DNA from 3 places in the Pseudomonas pichavaramensis genome. Region 1 is predicted to be linked to each of the others. Evidence: riboswitches for the same ligand, from Rfam matches in the RefSeq annotation. Region 1 holds a riboswitch; each other region holds the start of a gene.
The links. Region 1 has a riboswitch for cobalamin ahead of cobG (precorrin-3B synthase). Riboswitches for the same ligand answer to the same signal wherever they lie in the genome.
Positions count from the first base shown of each region.

Region 2: linked by a shared signal. The riboswitch ahead of cobO (cob(I)yrinic acid a,c-diamide adenosyltransferase) and the one ahead of cobG (precorrin-3B synthase) in region 1 are both predicted to bind cobalamin.
Region 3: linked by a shared signal. The riboswitch ahead of ACJRW5_RS16995 (TonB-dependent receptor domain-containing protein) and the one ahead of cobG (precorrin-3B synthase) in region 1 are both predicted to bind cobalamin.

Region 1 is NZ_JBJKFJ010000011.1:42,646-47,104, forward strand. It holds gene ACJRW5_RS17930 (precorrin-8X methylmutase) at 1-200, opposite strand, end outside; gene cobG (precorrin-3B synthase) at 193-1,506, opposite strand; cobalamin riboswitch at 1,601-1,767, opposite strand; gene cbiE (precorrin-6y C5,15-methyltransferase (decarboxylating) subunit CbiE) at 1,978-3,180, shown strand; gene ACJRW5_RS17945 (cobalt-precorrin-6A reductase) at 3,177-3,902, shown strand; gene ACJRW5_RS17950 ((2Fe-2S) ferredoxin domain-containing protein) at 4,135-4,459, shown strand, end outside.
Region 2 is NZ_JBJKFJ010000005.1:208,449-212,907, forward strand. It holds gene ACJRW5_RS10520 (C40 family peptidase) at 1-544, shown strand, start outside; gene ACJRW5_RS10525 (C40 family peptidase) at 630-1,154, shown strand; gene ACJRW5_RS10530 (hypothetical protein) at 1,163-1,483, shown strand; cobalamin riboswitch at 1,523-1,731, shown strand; gene cobO (cob(I)yrinic acid a,c-diamide adenosyltransferase) at 1,912-2,523, shown strand; gene ACJRW5_RS10540 (cobyrinic acid a,c-diamide synthase CobB) at 2,523-3,815, shown strand; gene bluB (5,6-dimethylbenzimidazole synthase) at 3,812-4,459, shown strand, end outside.
Region 3 is NZ_JBJKFJ010000010.1:47,030-51,488, forward strand. It holds gene ACJRW5_RS16995 (TonB-dependent receptor domain-containing protein) at 14-1,921, opposite strand; cobalamin riboswitch at 2,009-2,217, opposite strand; gene dxs (1-deoxy-D-xylulose-5-phosphate synthase) at 2,429-4,318, opposite strand; gene ACJRW5_RS17005 (alpha/beta fold hydrolase) at 4,401-4,459, opposite strand, start outside.

The DNA.
Region 1 (4,459 bases):
AGCAGGGCGGCGCGACCGGCGGCGCCGGCGCCGGCGGAGAAGCGCAGATCCTCGACCACGTCGACCATGCCGCAGGCGTGGATCACGCGTACGGCGAGCTTTTCCAGGTCGGCGGGAATGTCGGTCAGGTTGGCCTCGGCGCGAATGGTGGCGAAGGAGCGGCGGTAGATTTCCTGGCCGTCGCGGATGTAATCAAGCATCAGGGAGTCCTGCGGGAAGGTGGCGGGCGAACCAGGCGCCGGCCTCGTCGATGGTCATGGACGGCACCAGCAGGCGACCGAAACCGGTCACCTCAGGGGTGCGTTGATAGAGTTGGTAGTGTTCGGGGCTGCTGGCCAGCAGGGTATAGGGCTGTACCCGGGCGCTGGCACAACTGCGCGGGCAGGCGCTGAGATGCACCTGTGGGCGGGCGCCGCTTTCGCCTAAGCGTTCTGCCAGGTGCAGGGCATGGTGCTTGCTGTCGGCCAGGCCGCGGGCGCAGGCAGCAGAACCGGTACAGGCGACCAGGCCGAGCAGCGGCTCGTCGGGTTGAGTGAGCAGGCCCAGTTCGCTCAGCGCTGTCAGCAGCTCAGCGGACTTTTCCTCGGGCACATTGCCCAGCAGCAGACCCTGCCAGGGCGTCAGTCGCAGCTCGTCCCTGGCGTGGCGTTGGCTCAGTTCGGCGAGGGCCAGCAGTTGTTCGGCATGCAGGCGACCCAGCCGCGCGCCGACCACGACCATGCACAGGCCGCTTTGCGCCTGTGGATAAACCCCTGCGGGGGTACGTTCGACGCCATCAGCCGCTTGCCAGTCGGCAGGCGGCGGCTGCAGGGCAAAGTCCAGACGTGCCTGCAAACGCTGCAGCAGTTCGGTAGCCGGCAGCTGCGTCAGCAACTGGCGCATGCGCGACTGCTCCGGTGTGGCCAGCTCCAGGAACAACAGCAGCAGTTGGCGCACCAGCTCGACCGCCTGCACGGCCTCGATGCGTGCCAGCGGCGCTTCAAAGGGACAGCCGGCCAGGCCCAGCAACAGGTGCTGCTCGTCTTCGGCGGCCAGCCACAGATCATGCGGGTGTTCACGCATCGCCAGGGCTTCGCCGCCGTCCAGTTGCAGGGCGAACTTGGCTGACAGGGCGTGCAGCGCCGGGGTGTCCTGCAGCAGGTCGAGCAACTGCGCGGCCAGCGGGCGAACGTCCATCCGCGCCTGCGGATCGAGGCCGGCAGCAGGGCTGAGCAACAGGTTGCGCACATCGTCGGCGGCGGCCACGCGTGGACCAAGGTCGGCAGCGAGCAGCGCGTCGATCAGGGTGTTTTCCTGGCCGGGCAGCACGCCACGAATCTGCAGGTTGCTGCGGTTGGTCAGCTCCAGCACGCCGCTGGCGCAGTGCCGCGCCGCCTCGGCAATCGCCCGTGCCTGAGCACTGCGCAGCACGCCGCCAGGCAGCTTGACGCGGCAGATGCCACCGTCCAGCGCGGGGACGATGCGCAGCAGGCCGGGGCAGGCGGAAGGGCGAATGGAGGCGTTCAAGTGGTCACCTGTGGATAACGACGCGGCGACCGAACCAGCGAAACCCGCAGAAGGGATTTCATGGCATCGGTACACCCCGCCCGATGTTGGCACTCGCGACCAGCGTTCGTCGGCAGGTCTCCTGGCTGACAGGTCTTCGTCCTCCGCGCCTTCCCGGTTACCCAGTGGCCGATTGCATTGGACTCGCTGCTTACAGTTGCGGGGGCAGCCACGGTTTAGCCGTGTTCCCTCTTCGAGCCTATCTACGATCTGCTGTGCGTCGGCCCTGCCGCGTTAAAAGCAGACTCGGAATGCTCATGTGCTACAGCACACTCCGCTTCCTCGCCTGCTTTTGCCTTGCATGACTCTAGCTCGCGAGATCGTAAACAGACTCGTAGGCCCGTTTTATAAGGGCACCGACGAAGGCTGTATTATGCCCGCTTTGCCCGGAGCGCGGACAGGCGCTCCGTCGGGCCTGCGCGAGGACATTGGATGAAACCCTGGTTGACCCTGGTCGGCATCGGTGAAGACGGCTACTCCGGTCTGGGCAAGGCCGCGCGCCGAGCCTTGCTGGCGGCCACGCGTATCGTCGGTGCGCCGCGTCAGCTGGCGTTGCTGCCGCCGTGCATCAGCGGCGCGCGGGAAACCTGGCCGAGCCCCTTCGATCTGCAACCACTGCTGGCACGCCGCGGCGAGGCTGTGTGCGTGCTGGCCAGCGGCGACCCGATGTTCTACGGCGTTGGCGCCAGCCTGGCGCGGCAGCTGCCCGCCGACGAGCTGCAGGTGCTACCGGCGCCGTCTTCTGTGTCGCTGGCGGCGGCGCGCCTGGGTTGGCCGCTGCAGGAGCTGGAGGTGGTGTCGCTGGTCGGGCGGCCGCTGGCCACGCTCAATGCGCGGCTGTTTCCTGGCGTGCGCCTGCTGGTCTTGAGCGCCGATGGAGGCACGCCGGCGCAGGTTGCCGAAGCCTTGCGTGCGCGAGGTTTCGGCGCCAGCCGCCTGACCCTGCTGGAGCACCTCGGCGGCCCTGACGAGCGCCGTGTCGAAGGCTTGGCCGCGAGTTGGGCGTTGCCGCGAGGCGCCGATCTCAACCTGCTGGCGCTGGAATGTCTGGCCGACGCCGATGCCCAGTTGTTGCCGCCGACCTGCGGCCTGCCGGACGACGCCTATCGCCATGACGGGCAACTGACCAAGCGCGACGTACGCGCTGTCACCCTGGCGCGCCTGGCGCCATTACCCGGCGAGCTGCTGTGGGATGTCGGCGCCGGCAGCGGTTCCATCGGCATCGAGTGGATGCGCGCGCATCCGGCCTGCCGCGCCCTCGCCATCGAGGCCAACGACGGCCGCCAGGCGCATATCCGCCATAACCGCGATGCCCTGGGTGTACCCGGCCTGCAACTGGTCGCCGGGCATGCACCCGAGGCGCTGGCCGGGCTGCCGGCGCCGGATGCGATCTTCATCGGCGGTGGCGTCACCGTACCCGGCGTACTGCAGCAGTGCTGGGCCGCGCTCAAGCCTGGCGGGCGGCTGCTGGCCAATGCGGTGACCATCCAGAGCGAAGCGGCGCTGGTGGCCTTCCGCGAACAGCAGGGCGGCGAACTGCTGCGCCTGACGGTGGCGCAGGCGCAACCGCTGGGCGGCTTCGACACCTGGCGCGCGGCGCTGCCGATCACCCTGCTGGCGGTGCGCAAACCGTGAGTGCGCGCATTCTGCTGCTTGGTGGCACCACCGAGGCGCTGCGTCTGGCGCGGCGCCTGGGGGGGGATACGATCTACAGCCTGGCCGGCCTCGGCCGTGTGCCGAATGACCTGGCCTGCCGTGTGCGTGTCGGCGGCTTCGGTGGCGTCGAGGGGATGGCGAATTTCATCGCCGGCGAAGGCATCGAACTGCTGCTCGATCTGACCCATCCCTACGCCGCACAGATCAGCGCCAATGCCGCCGCCGCTGCCGGTTTGGCGGGTGTACCGTGCTGGGCGCTGCGGCGTTCCGGCTGGCAGGCAGGCACCGGCGATGACTGGCGCGAGGTGGACGGTTGGGATGACTTGGTGACGGCGCTGGCGCCGTTCCGGCGGCCGTTCTTCACCTCCGGGCGCGAGCCGCTGGCCCATCTGCATGAGATTCCCGCGCATCAGCACTGGACCGTGCGCTGCTTGCAGCGCGAGCCGGCGCCGCCGCGCGCCGAGGTGATCGGCGCGCGCGGGCCGTTCAGCCTGGAGGATGAGCGCGCGCTGTTCGCGCGCATCCGCTGCGACGTGCTGGTGAGCAAGAACAGCGGCAGCGCCTCCACCGAGCCCAAGTTGCAGGTCGCCCGCGAGCTGGGCCTGCCAGTGCTGTTGTTGCGCCGTCCCGAATTGCCGGCTGTGACGCGCGAGTTCACCGAACCGGACGCCCTGTGGGAGGCGTTGCAGGCTTTCCTCTAGGAGCCCCGCCCCGGGGCGAAGCCTTGCTTTGTCCATTCTTCTGTATTCGCCGCGAGGCGCGGCTCCTACAAAGCGAGATCGATGTGGTGGACGCGAAAAGCGAAATCCACCCTACGCCTGTGTTGCGTTAATTCCGTAGGGTGCGCCGCGCGCACCGGGCTTTCTATCACCTGCCGGATTGCCTCCGGACCACGACGCGCTGCTAGACTGCCGGCCCGTTTTGGAGACCGACATGAGCCAAACCCCTTACGCCCGCGTTCTGTTCATCGGCCCCGGCCTTAGCCGTGGAGCTTCTGCCGAGCGTTTGCAGCAGCGCATCCTGGCGCTGCTGGGCGAGGCGCATCTGGCTGATACGGAGCAGGACGGCTTCTGGCTGGCCATCGATCAGGCGCCGCGCCCACTGCTGGTGGTCGATCTGGAGCCGCGCGTCGACGCCGCACACCGCGACTGGCTGCGTGAACGCATCGCTGAGCGCGGTGACGGGGAGCAGGTGTTCGTGATTTGCACGGCCATGGAGGATGCCTGGCTCGATGGCCTGGGGGCGTTGCTCGAGCAGC
Region 2 (4,459 bases), on a different contig from region 1:
ACCGCAGATCAGCGAAGCTGCGGTCAAGCCAATTGCTCATCCGCTTTCCCAGCAGATCGAGCCGGCGGACGATGATGTCACCGCATTGATCGACGACAAACCCTATGAAATGCCGCAGCTGGCCGACAGCCTGCTCGATCTCGGGCGTTCGCTGATCGGTACTCGCTATCGCTACGGCGGCACTTCGGTGCAGTCCGGTTTCGATTGCAGTGGTTTCGTCGGTTATCTGTTCCGCGAGGAAGTCGGTCTCGAATTGCCGCGCTCCACGCGCGAATTGATCAAACTGGATGCGCCCAAGGTCGCGCGGGCCGATCTGGAGCCGGGTGACCTGATTCTCTTCAATAATCGTGGGCGTGGGCGTGTCAGCCATGCTGGCATTTACCTGGGCGACGATCAGTTCATTCATTCCAGCAGCAGCCGCAGCGGCGGTGTGCGCATCGACAGCCTGGACGACAGTTACTGGAAGCGCAGCTACATGGAGGCCAAGCGTGTGCTGGCGCTGGCTCCTACAGACGATCAGGCTGCGAGCAGAATCCATCCCTGATGGCGTATGGCGTGGCCCTCGGGGTTGCGCCACTACTCTCCAGGCGGCACAGTAGAGCCCATTCAGGCTCAGGATCGCCTCGCTTATGCCCGTAACGACCCGTGTCGCCCTCGTTTCCCTCGCTCTGCTGCTGAGTGCCTGCAGCAGTAACGCTCCCGCTCCCAAGCCTGTTTATATACCGTCCACTGCGCCCTCTGCCTATCAGGGTGGTGCGGAGGATGTACTGTTTCGTGCGCTTGGTCTGGTTGGAACACCCTACCGTTATGGGGGCAATACCCCGGAAGGCGGTTTCGATTGCAGTGGTCTGATCGGCTACGTCTATCGCGACGCCGCTGGTATCAGCCTGCCGCGTTCGACTCGTGAGCTGAGCGCGATGCGCACGCCGGATGTTCGTCGCGATTCGCTGCAAAGTGGTGATCTGGTGTTCTTCGCCACCAACGGCGGGCGCTCGGTCAGTCATGCCGGCATCTATGTGGGCGAGGGGCGTTTCGTGCACGCGCCATCCAGCGGCGGAACCGTGCGCCTGGATAGTCTCGACAATGTCTATTGGCAACGTGTTTACCTCGATGCCAAGCGAGTGATTACGCCTGAGCTCGCGCGCAATCCCTGAGCCAGATAATGGTCGCGCCCATTCGCCTGCCGCCTCAGCCTGAGGTCTGCGAACTCTGCGCTCGCCCCGTGGCGTTGACGCGCCATCATCTGATACCCAAGGCGCTGCATGACAAGGTCTACGTGCAGAAGCGCTTCCCTCGACATGAGCGCATCACCGCCACGCTCTGGGTCTGCCGGGCCTGCCATAACCAGATCCATCGATTGTTCAGCGAGAAGGAGTTGGCGCTCACTTTCAACACTCGCGAGGCGTTGTTGAGTGATGAGCGGCTGCGAACCTTTGTCGAGTGGCTGTCGCGCAAGCCGCCGGGCTTCATGCCCAGGCATTGAGCGGGATCAGCGTTGACGTGCAGGGTGGCCAGCCTCTAATCTGCGCGCCTTGCTTCAGGTGCCCGAATCACTGCAAGCGGTGGTCGAAGGGTGAAACAGGGAAGCCGGTTCCCATTCCGGCGCTGCCCCCGCAACGGTAGGTGAGTCGAACGCCGCTCAAGGCCACTGTGCAATGCACGGGAAGGCGCGGCGCTGAACCTTTTGGTTCACTCACGAGCCCGGAGACCGGCCTGTCGCAGTTTTCACGGCATCGCGGAGGGCGTTGTCCGGCCAACGCTCCGGTTGTTCCGGGGCGTTCGTTTTTTTGTCTTCCGCATGCACGACCAGCTATTGGCGCCTGGATGAGGAGGGCAGAATCGTCTCTTCTCCTGGCTGCCGTTCACGCTGCCGCACGAGCAATGCGCGAGATTGCGGCCGAGGAGCAGAGCATGAGCGAGTCCGTTGACCGCGACGCGCGCCACAAGGCGCGCATGCAGCGCAAGAAAGCCCTGATCGACGAGAAGATCGCCCAGGCCCAGGATGAATACGGCTTGTTGCTGGTGCACAGCGGTAATGGCAAAGGCAAGAGCAGCAGTGCCTTCGGCATGGTTGCCCGGGCTCTTGGCCACGGCATCAAGGTCGGCGTGGTGCAATTCATCAAGGGCGCGGCCAGCACCGGAGAGGAAACCTTTTTCCGCCGTTTCCCCGAGGAAGTCAGCTACCACGTGATGGGCGAGGGCTTTACCTGGGAGACCCAGGATCGTCAGCGCGATATCGCCAAGGCGCAGCAAGCCTGGGACGTGGCCCGGCGCCTGTTGGCCGACGAGTCTGTCGGACTGGTGGTGCTGGATGAACTGAACATCGCCCTCAAACACGGCTATCTGGAACTGGCGACGGTGCTCGCCGATATCGAGGCCCGACCACTGCTGCAGCATGTGGTGGTGACAGGGCGAGGCGCTTTGCCGGAGATGATCGAGGCGGCCGACACGGTCACCGAGATGAACCTGGTCAAGCATGCCTTCAAGGCTGGGGTGAAGGCGCAAAAGGGCATCGAATTCTGATGAGCGCTCGCCAATGTCCGGCGTTATTGATCGCCGCGCCCGCTTCCGGCCAGGGCAAGACCACCGTCACCGCGGCATTGGCACGCCTGCACACGCGTCAGGGACGGCGCGTGCGCGTCTTCAAGTGCGGTCCGGATTTCCTCGACCCGATGATCCATACCCGTGCCAGTGGCGCACCGGTCTATCAGCTCGATCTGGCAATGGTAGGCGAGGCGGAAAGTCGTCGTCTGCTATGGCAGGCAGCCGGCGAGGCCGATCTGATCCTTATCGAAGGCGTGATGGGCCTGTTCGACGGCAAGCCCTCTGCGGCCGACCTGGCGCGCCACTTCGGCGTGCCGGTACTGGCTGTGATCGATGGTGCGGCCATGGCCCAGACCTTCGGCGCCCTGGCTCATGGCCTTGCCACTTTCCAGCCGGACCTGCCTTTCGCCGGCGTGCTTGGCAATCGTGTGGCCAGCACGCGGCATGGCGAGATTCTGCGCGATGCCCTGCCATCGACCATCCGCTGGTTCGGCGCGTTGCCACGCAGTGCGGCGGTAGAACTGCCCAGCCGTCATCTGGGCCTGGTGCAGGCGGCTGAGCTGGCCGATCTCGATGCCCGCCTGGATGCCGCCGCCGATGCCTTGGCCGCCAGCGCCGATGTCGATTTGCCGCCTGCAGTGAGCTTCGCCGCGCCGCCGATCGACGAACCAAAGGCGCTGCTGAGCGGCGTGCGCATCGGCGTGGCACGGGACGCAGCCTTTGCCTTCCTGTACCAGGCCAACCTCGACCTGTTGCAGGCTCTTGGTGCCGAGTTACGCTATTTCTCGCCGCTTGCCGACAGCGCCTTGCCCGAGGTGGACAGTCTCTACCTGCCGGGTGGTTACCCTGAGTTATACCTGTCCGAACTGGAGAGCAACCAGGCCATGGCGGCGGCGATTCGTGCCCATCATCAGGCCGGCAAGCCGCTGCTCGCCGAATGTGGCGGCATGCTCTACCTGCTCGACGAGCTGCGTGACAAGCAGGGCGCCAGTGGTCGTATGCTCGGCCTGCTGGCCGGCAGTGCGGCCCTGCAGCCAAGATTGACTGCCCTGGCATTGCAGCAGGTGGCGCTGCCAGAAGGCGAGCTGCGCGGCCATACGTACCATCATTCCCGGCTGGAAAGTCCGGTCACGCCGCTGGCTGTGGCGCGTTGTCCGAATGGCAAACCGGTGGCCGAAGCGGTGTATCGACTCGGTCGGCTCACCGCCAGCTACATCCACTTCTATCTGCCCTCCAACCCGGAGGCGGCCGCCGCGCTGCTGCACCCATGAGTGAGCATGCCTTCAGTGCGGCCGAGCGGGCGGCGGTATATCGCGCCATTGCCGAGCGCCGTGACATGCGCCACTTTGCCGGCGGTCAGGTCCTGCCTGAGGTGCTGGCGCGTTTGCTGGAGGCTGCACACCACGCGCCCAGTGTCGGCCTGATGCAGCCCTGGCGTTTTCTGCGCATCAGTGATCCGCAACTGCGTCAGCAGGTGCATGAGTTGGTAGAAATGGAGCGAGTGCGTACTGCCGAAGCCTTGGGCGAGCGTTCGGATGAATTCATGCGGCTGAAGGTTGAGGGCATTGTTGACTGTGCCGAGCTGTTGGCCGTGGCGCTGATGGACGGTCGCGAGAAGCACGTCTTCGGACGCCGCACCCTGCCGGAAATGGATATGGCCTCGGTGGCCTGCGCCATTCAGAATCTGTGGCTGGCCGCGCGGGCCGAGGGCCTGGGTCTGGGTTGGGTGTCGTTGTTCGATCCCGCAGCGCTGGCCGAGTTGCTGGGCATGCCTGCCGGCAGCAAACCGGTGGCTTTGCTGTGCCTGGGGCCGGTGCAGGCCTTCTATGACAAACCCATGCTGGTTGAGCAGGGTTGGGCCGAGCCGCGTCCGCTAGCGGAATTGCTGTTCGAGAACCGTTGGGGTGTCACTGAA
Region 3 (4,459 bases), on a different contig from region 1:
CGTTTGTATCCAATTAGAGGTTGGGCGTCCAGGTCATGCCGAGCAGGAGGCTGAGAGGCTGCTCACGGTAGCCATGGTATCGGGAGTCCTCGGCGTTCTGATAGAGGACGCGGCTGTAGCCCTTGTCCAGCAGATTGTTGAGTTTGATATCGAAGCCCAGCTCCTGATTGGCCTGCCAACTGCCGCGCAGATCGAGTACGCCGTAGCCGGCGATTTCACGATTGTTGGCGGGGTCGTCGAAGCTGCGGCTGACCAACTGCCAACTGGCGCCAATGCCGAAAGTACCGATTTTACGGTCGATATCCAGGTTCAGCGTGCGTTTGGCGCGACGTTGCAGGGTATGGCCGCTGTCGCGATCACGTGGATCGATCAGGCTCAGCCCCAGCGCGGCTTGCCAGCCAAGCAGTTCATGTTGCAACGAGGCTTCGAAACCATTGATGCGGGCCGTGTCGACGTTGTAGTTGCGACCGACGAAGGTGCTCGTGTTCCACACGTAGGCGATCAGGTCGCGGACATCGGTGCGGTAGATCGAGGCTTCGAGGCGCGTCTTTTCGGCCAGTTGGCTGCGCCATTGCAACTCGTAGCTCTTCGATTTTTCCGGGGCGAGATCCGGGTTGGCGCCCCAGGAAGCAGGGCCGTAGAGGTCGTTGAAAGTGGGCACGCGGAAGCCTTCGGCGTAAGACAGGACCACGTCGTTGGTTGTGTCGAGCGGCGCGCTCAGAGCGGCGTTCCAGGTATTCTCGCTACCAAATTGCTGGTTCTTGTCGTGGCGTAGGCCCAGTTCGGTACTGAAGTGCTCGCCGCGATAGCTGTGCTGAATGAAGCCGGCCTGGTTCCAGCGGCTTTCCTCGTCGTAGGCAGTGCTGCTGTGCAGCTTGTCCTTCTGGTAATCGGCGCCGAGCAGCAGGCCGTGGCCATTCCCTAGGTCGAGGTTGTTCAGCCAGGCGACCGAGTTGCGGTAGCTGTTGAATGCATCGGTGCCGGCGAACAGCTTGTCGCGATCTTCCAGTTTGTCCTCGCCGTGGCCGATTTCCAGGCGGCTGTTCCAGATTTCGTTGAGCCGGGCATCGACGAAGGCCGATAGGCTGTTGAGGCTGTAATCGCTGTAGGGCTTGGCCGGGAAGCTGGTAAAGGTGCTGTCATCCCAGCGGCCATAGGGGTTGTCGTACTCACTCTTACCCCTCTGGTCGAGTGCGCTGAGGCCAATCTGCAGATCGTCATTGAAGCGGTGGCTGAAGTTGAGGCTGAAGGCGCGATTGCGATAGGCGTCGTGATCGGCATCGGATGCCCAGGAGGGGCCGGTGCGATCGATGCCGGCGGTTTCTTCCAGGCTGGTGTTGAGGCTGTAGCGTGTCTGCTGGTCGCCACCGGATACGCCGAGGCTGCGTTCCCAGGTTCCCTGGCTGCCGCCGGCGATGCGCAGGTAGGGATGAATGCCTTCACCCTGATCTCGACGAGTGAATATCTGCACCACGCCACCGATGGCATCGGCGCCATAGAGTGCGGAGCGGGAGCCGCGCAGCACTTCTATACGTTCAATCTGCTCGACGTTCAGATACTGCAGGCTGGCGCCGCCGGAGGAGACAGAGCCTGTACGTTGACCATCGATCAGCACCAAGCTCTGCGCATTGTTGGTTCCGCGAATGAACAGGCTGGTATTGCTGCCACGGCCGCCGTTTTGTATCACCTGTACCCCGGGAACCCGGGCGAGCAATTCATTGACGCTGGCTGGGCGCAGGCGCTCGATATCGGCACGGGTAAAGACGCTGACCGCTGCGCTGCTTTCGCTTCGTTTCTGGACATCGCGGTTGACGGTTATCAACGTATCGTCGAGTTTCAGGGCGTCGTCGCGAGACGGTGTTTCGGCCAGAGCCAGGCTTGGTGTCAGGGCGATGGCCAGAGCCAGACGAGACAGTTTCATTATCTTTCCTCAAAGGTCGGCAGACTTTCGAGGAGGGCAGGCGCAAGCGCAGACAGGGCAGCGCTTGACCGTGCTGCCCTCCGCAACACCAGTCGCACCGCCTTGGCCGGTCTCCGGGCTCTCGACCCGCATCCGCCTTCCCAGGCATGACCCAGTGGCTGTTGGACGCGGTACACGCTCAGTGCGTGCAGTCGATTACCGTTGCGGGGGCAGCGTCGGGGTTGCTCATGGAGTGCGCACCGACTTCCCGTTCAGCAGACCGTTGAAAACTACCTGCGTTGGCAATACTGCGTTAAGAACGCCCTCAAAATGCTCATTTACAACTCGTAAACTCCGCTTTTTCGGCCGTTCTTGCCTTGTCTTGCCTGCCTCGCCTACGTTTTCAACGGCTTGCTGACGCCGCTTGCGCAGCGCACCCTGGCGGAACATGAAGTGCGCGCACCTTAGTGCGCGCGCAGGTGCATGACAAGCAAGCCCGGCTCATTCGGCGATGAGCGGGGCTCATGCTCAGAGCGAGTTCAGGCGCTCGCGTACCGCGCGTTCGATGCCGGCTTCGTCCAGGCCGCACTCGGCGAGCATCTGGCTGGGCTTGGCATGTTCGACGTAGTAGTCCGGCAGGCCGAGGTGCAGCATCGGCACCAGGCGGTTCTCGACGGCGAAGAATTCGCTGACCGCGCTGCCGGCGCCACCCATGATGCTGTTTTCTTCAATGCTCACCAGCAGCTCGTGGCTGCTCGCCAGTTCACGTAGCAGGGCTTCGTCCAGGGGTTTGACGAAGCGCATGTCGACCACGGTGGCGTCCAGCGTCTCGCCAACCCGCAGGGCTTCGGCCAGCTGTACGCCGAAGGCCAGCAGGGCAACGTGCTTGCCTTGGCGGCGAACCAGCGCCTTGCCGATTTCCAGCGGTTCCAGGCCCGCGTCGAGCGGCGCGTTGGGGCCGGTACCGCGCGGGTAGCGCACGGCTGCCGGGCCGTCGAACAGATGGCCGGTGGTGAGCATGCGGCGCATCTCGTTCTCGTCGCTCGGTGTCATCACCAGCATGCCGGGGATGCAGCGCAGGTAGGACAGGTCGAAGCTGCCGGCGTGGGTCGGACCGTCCTCGCCGACCAGGCCGGCGCGGTCGATGGCGAACAGCACGTCGAGGTGCTGCACGGCCACGTCATGGATCAGCTGGTCGTAGGCGCGCTGGAGGAAGGTGGAGTAGATCGCCACCACCGGCTTGGCGCCCTCGCAGGCCATGCCGGCCGCCAGGGTCACGGCATGCTGCTCGGCGATCGCCACGTCGAAATAGCGCTCGGGGAAACGCTCGCTGAAGGCCACCAGGTCGGAGCCTTCCTTCATCGCCGGGGTAATGCCGACCAGGCGGTTATCGGTCGCGGCCATGTCGCACAGCCACTGGCCGAACACGTTGGAGTATTTCGGGCCGCTGGGCTTCTTCGGTGCGGCGACAGGCGTCACCGGCTCCAGCTTGGTGATGGCGTGATAGCCGATCGGGTCGGCCTCGGCCGGGGCGAAGCCCTTGCCCTTCTTGGTCACCACATGGAGGAACTGCGGGCCGTCCAGGTCGCGCATGTTGCGCAGGGTGGCCAGCAGGGTCGGCAGGTCGTGGCCGTCGATGGGGCCGACATAGTTCCAGCCCAACTCCTCGAACAGGGTGCCGGGCACCAGCATGCCCTTGGCGTGCTCCTCGACCTTGCGCGCGATTTCCCAGGCGCCGGGCAGGCGCGAGAGCATCTTCTTGCTGCCTTCGCGCATGCTGGCGTAGGTGCGGCTGGAGATGATCTTGGCCAGGTAGTTGGACAGGCCGCCGACGTTCTTGGAGATCGACATGTCGTTGTCGTTGAGGATCACCAGCATGTTGGCGCCGACGTCGGTGGCATGGTTGAGCGCCTCGAAGGCCATGCCGGCGGTCAGGGCGCCATCGCCGATTACCGCCACGCTCTTGCGCTTCTCGCCTTTCAGGCGGGCGGCGATAGCCATGCCCAGCGCCGCACTGATGCTGGTGCTGGAGTGGCCGACGCCAAAGGTGTCGTACTCGCTCTCGCTGCGGCGCGGGAAGGCGGCCAGGCCGTCGCGCTGGCGCAGTGTGCCCATGCGCTCACGGCGACCGGTGAGGATTTTGTGCGGATAGGCCTGATGACCGACGTCCCACACCAGGCGGTCGTCGGGGGTGTCGAAGACGTAGTGCAGGGCGATGGTCAGTTCGATCACGCCGAGGCCGGCACCGAAGTGGCCGCCACTCTGGCCGACGCTGTAGAGCAGGTACTGGCGCAGCTCGTCGGCGAGGGTTTCCAGGTCCGCTTCGGCCAGGCGACGCAGTTCGTCCGGCGTATTGGCGCTGTCCAGCAAGGGCGTCAGCGGGCGCTCGCGGGGGATCTCGTGGAAAGTGGTCGGCATCAGGCGAATCGTTATAGGTGTAAAAGATGCGGCAGTTTACCTGATGCCAGGAAAACAGCCCAATCTGCTGACCAGATCGGCGTTAACGGTAGTTGCGCGCGAGGAAATCCAGCAACAGAGCGCTGACCTGATCGCCGCACT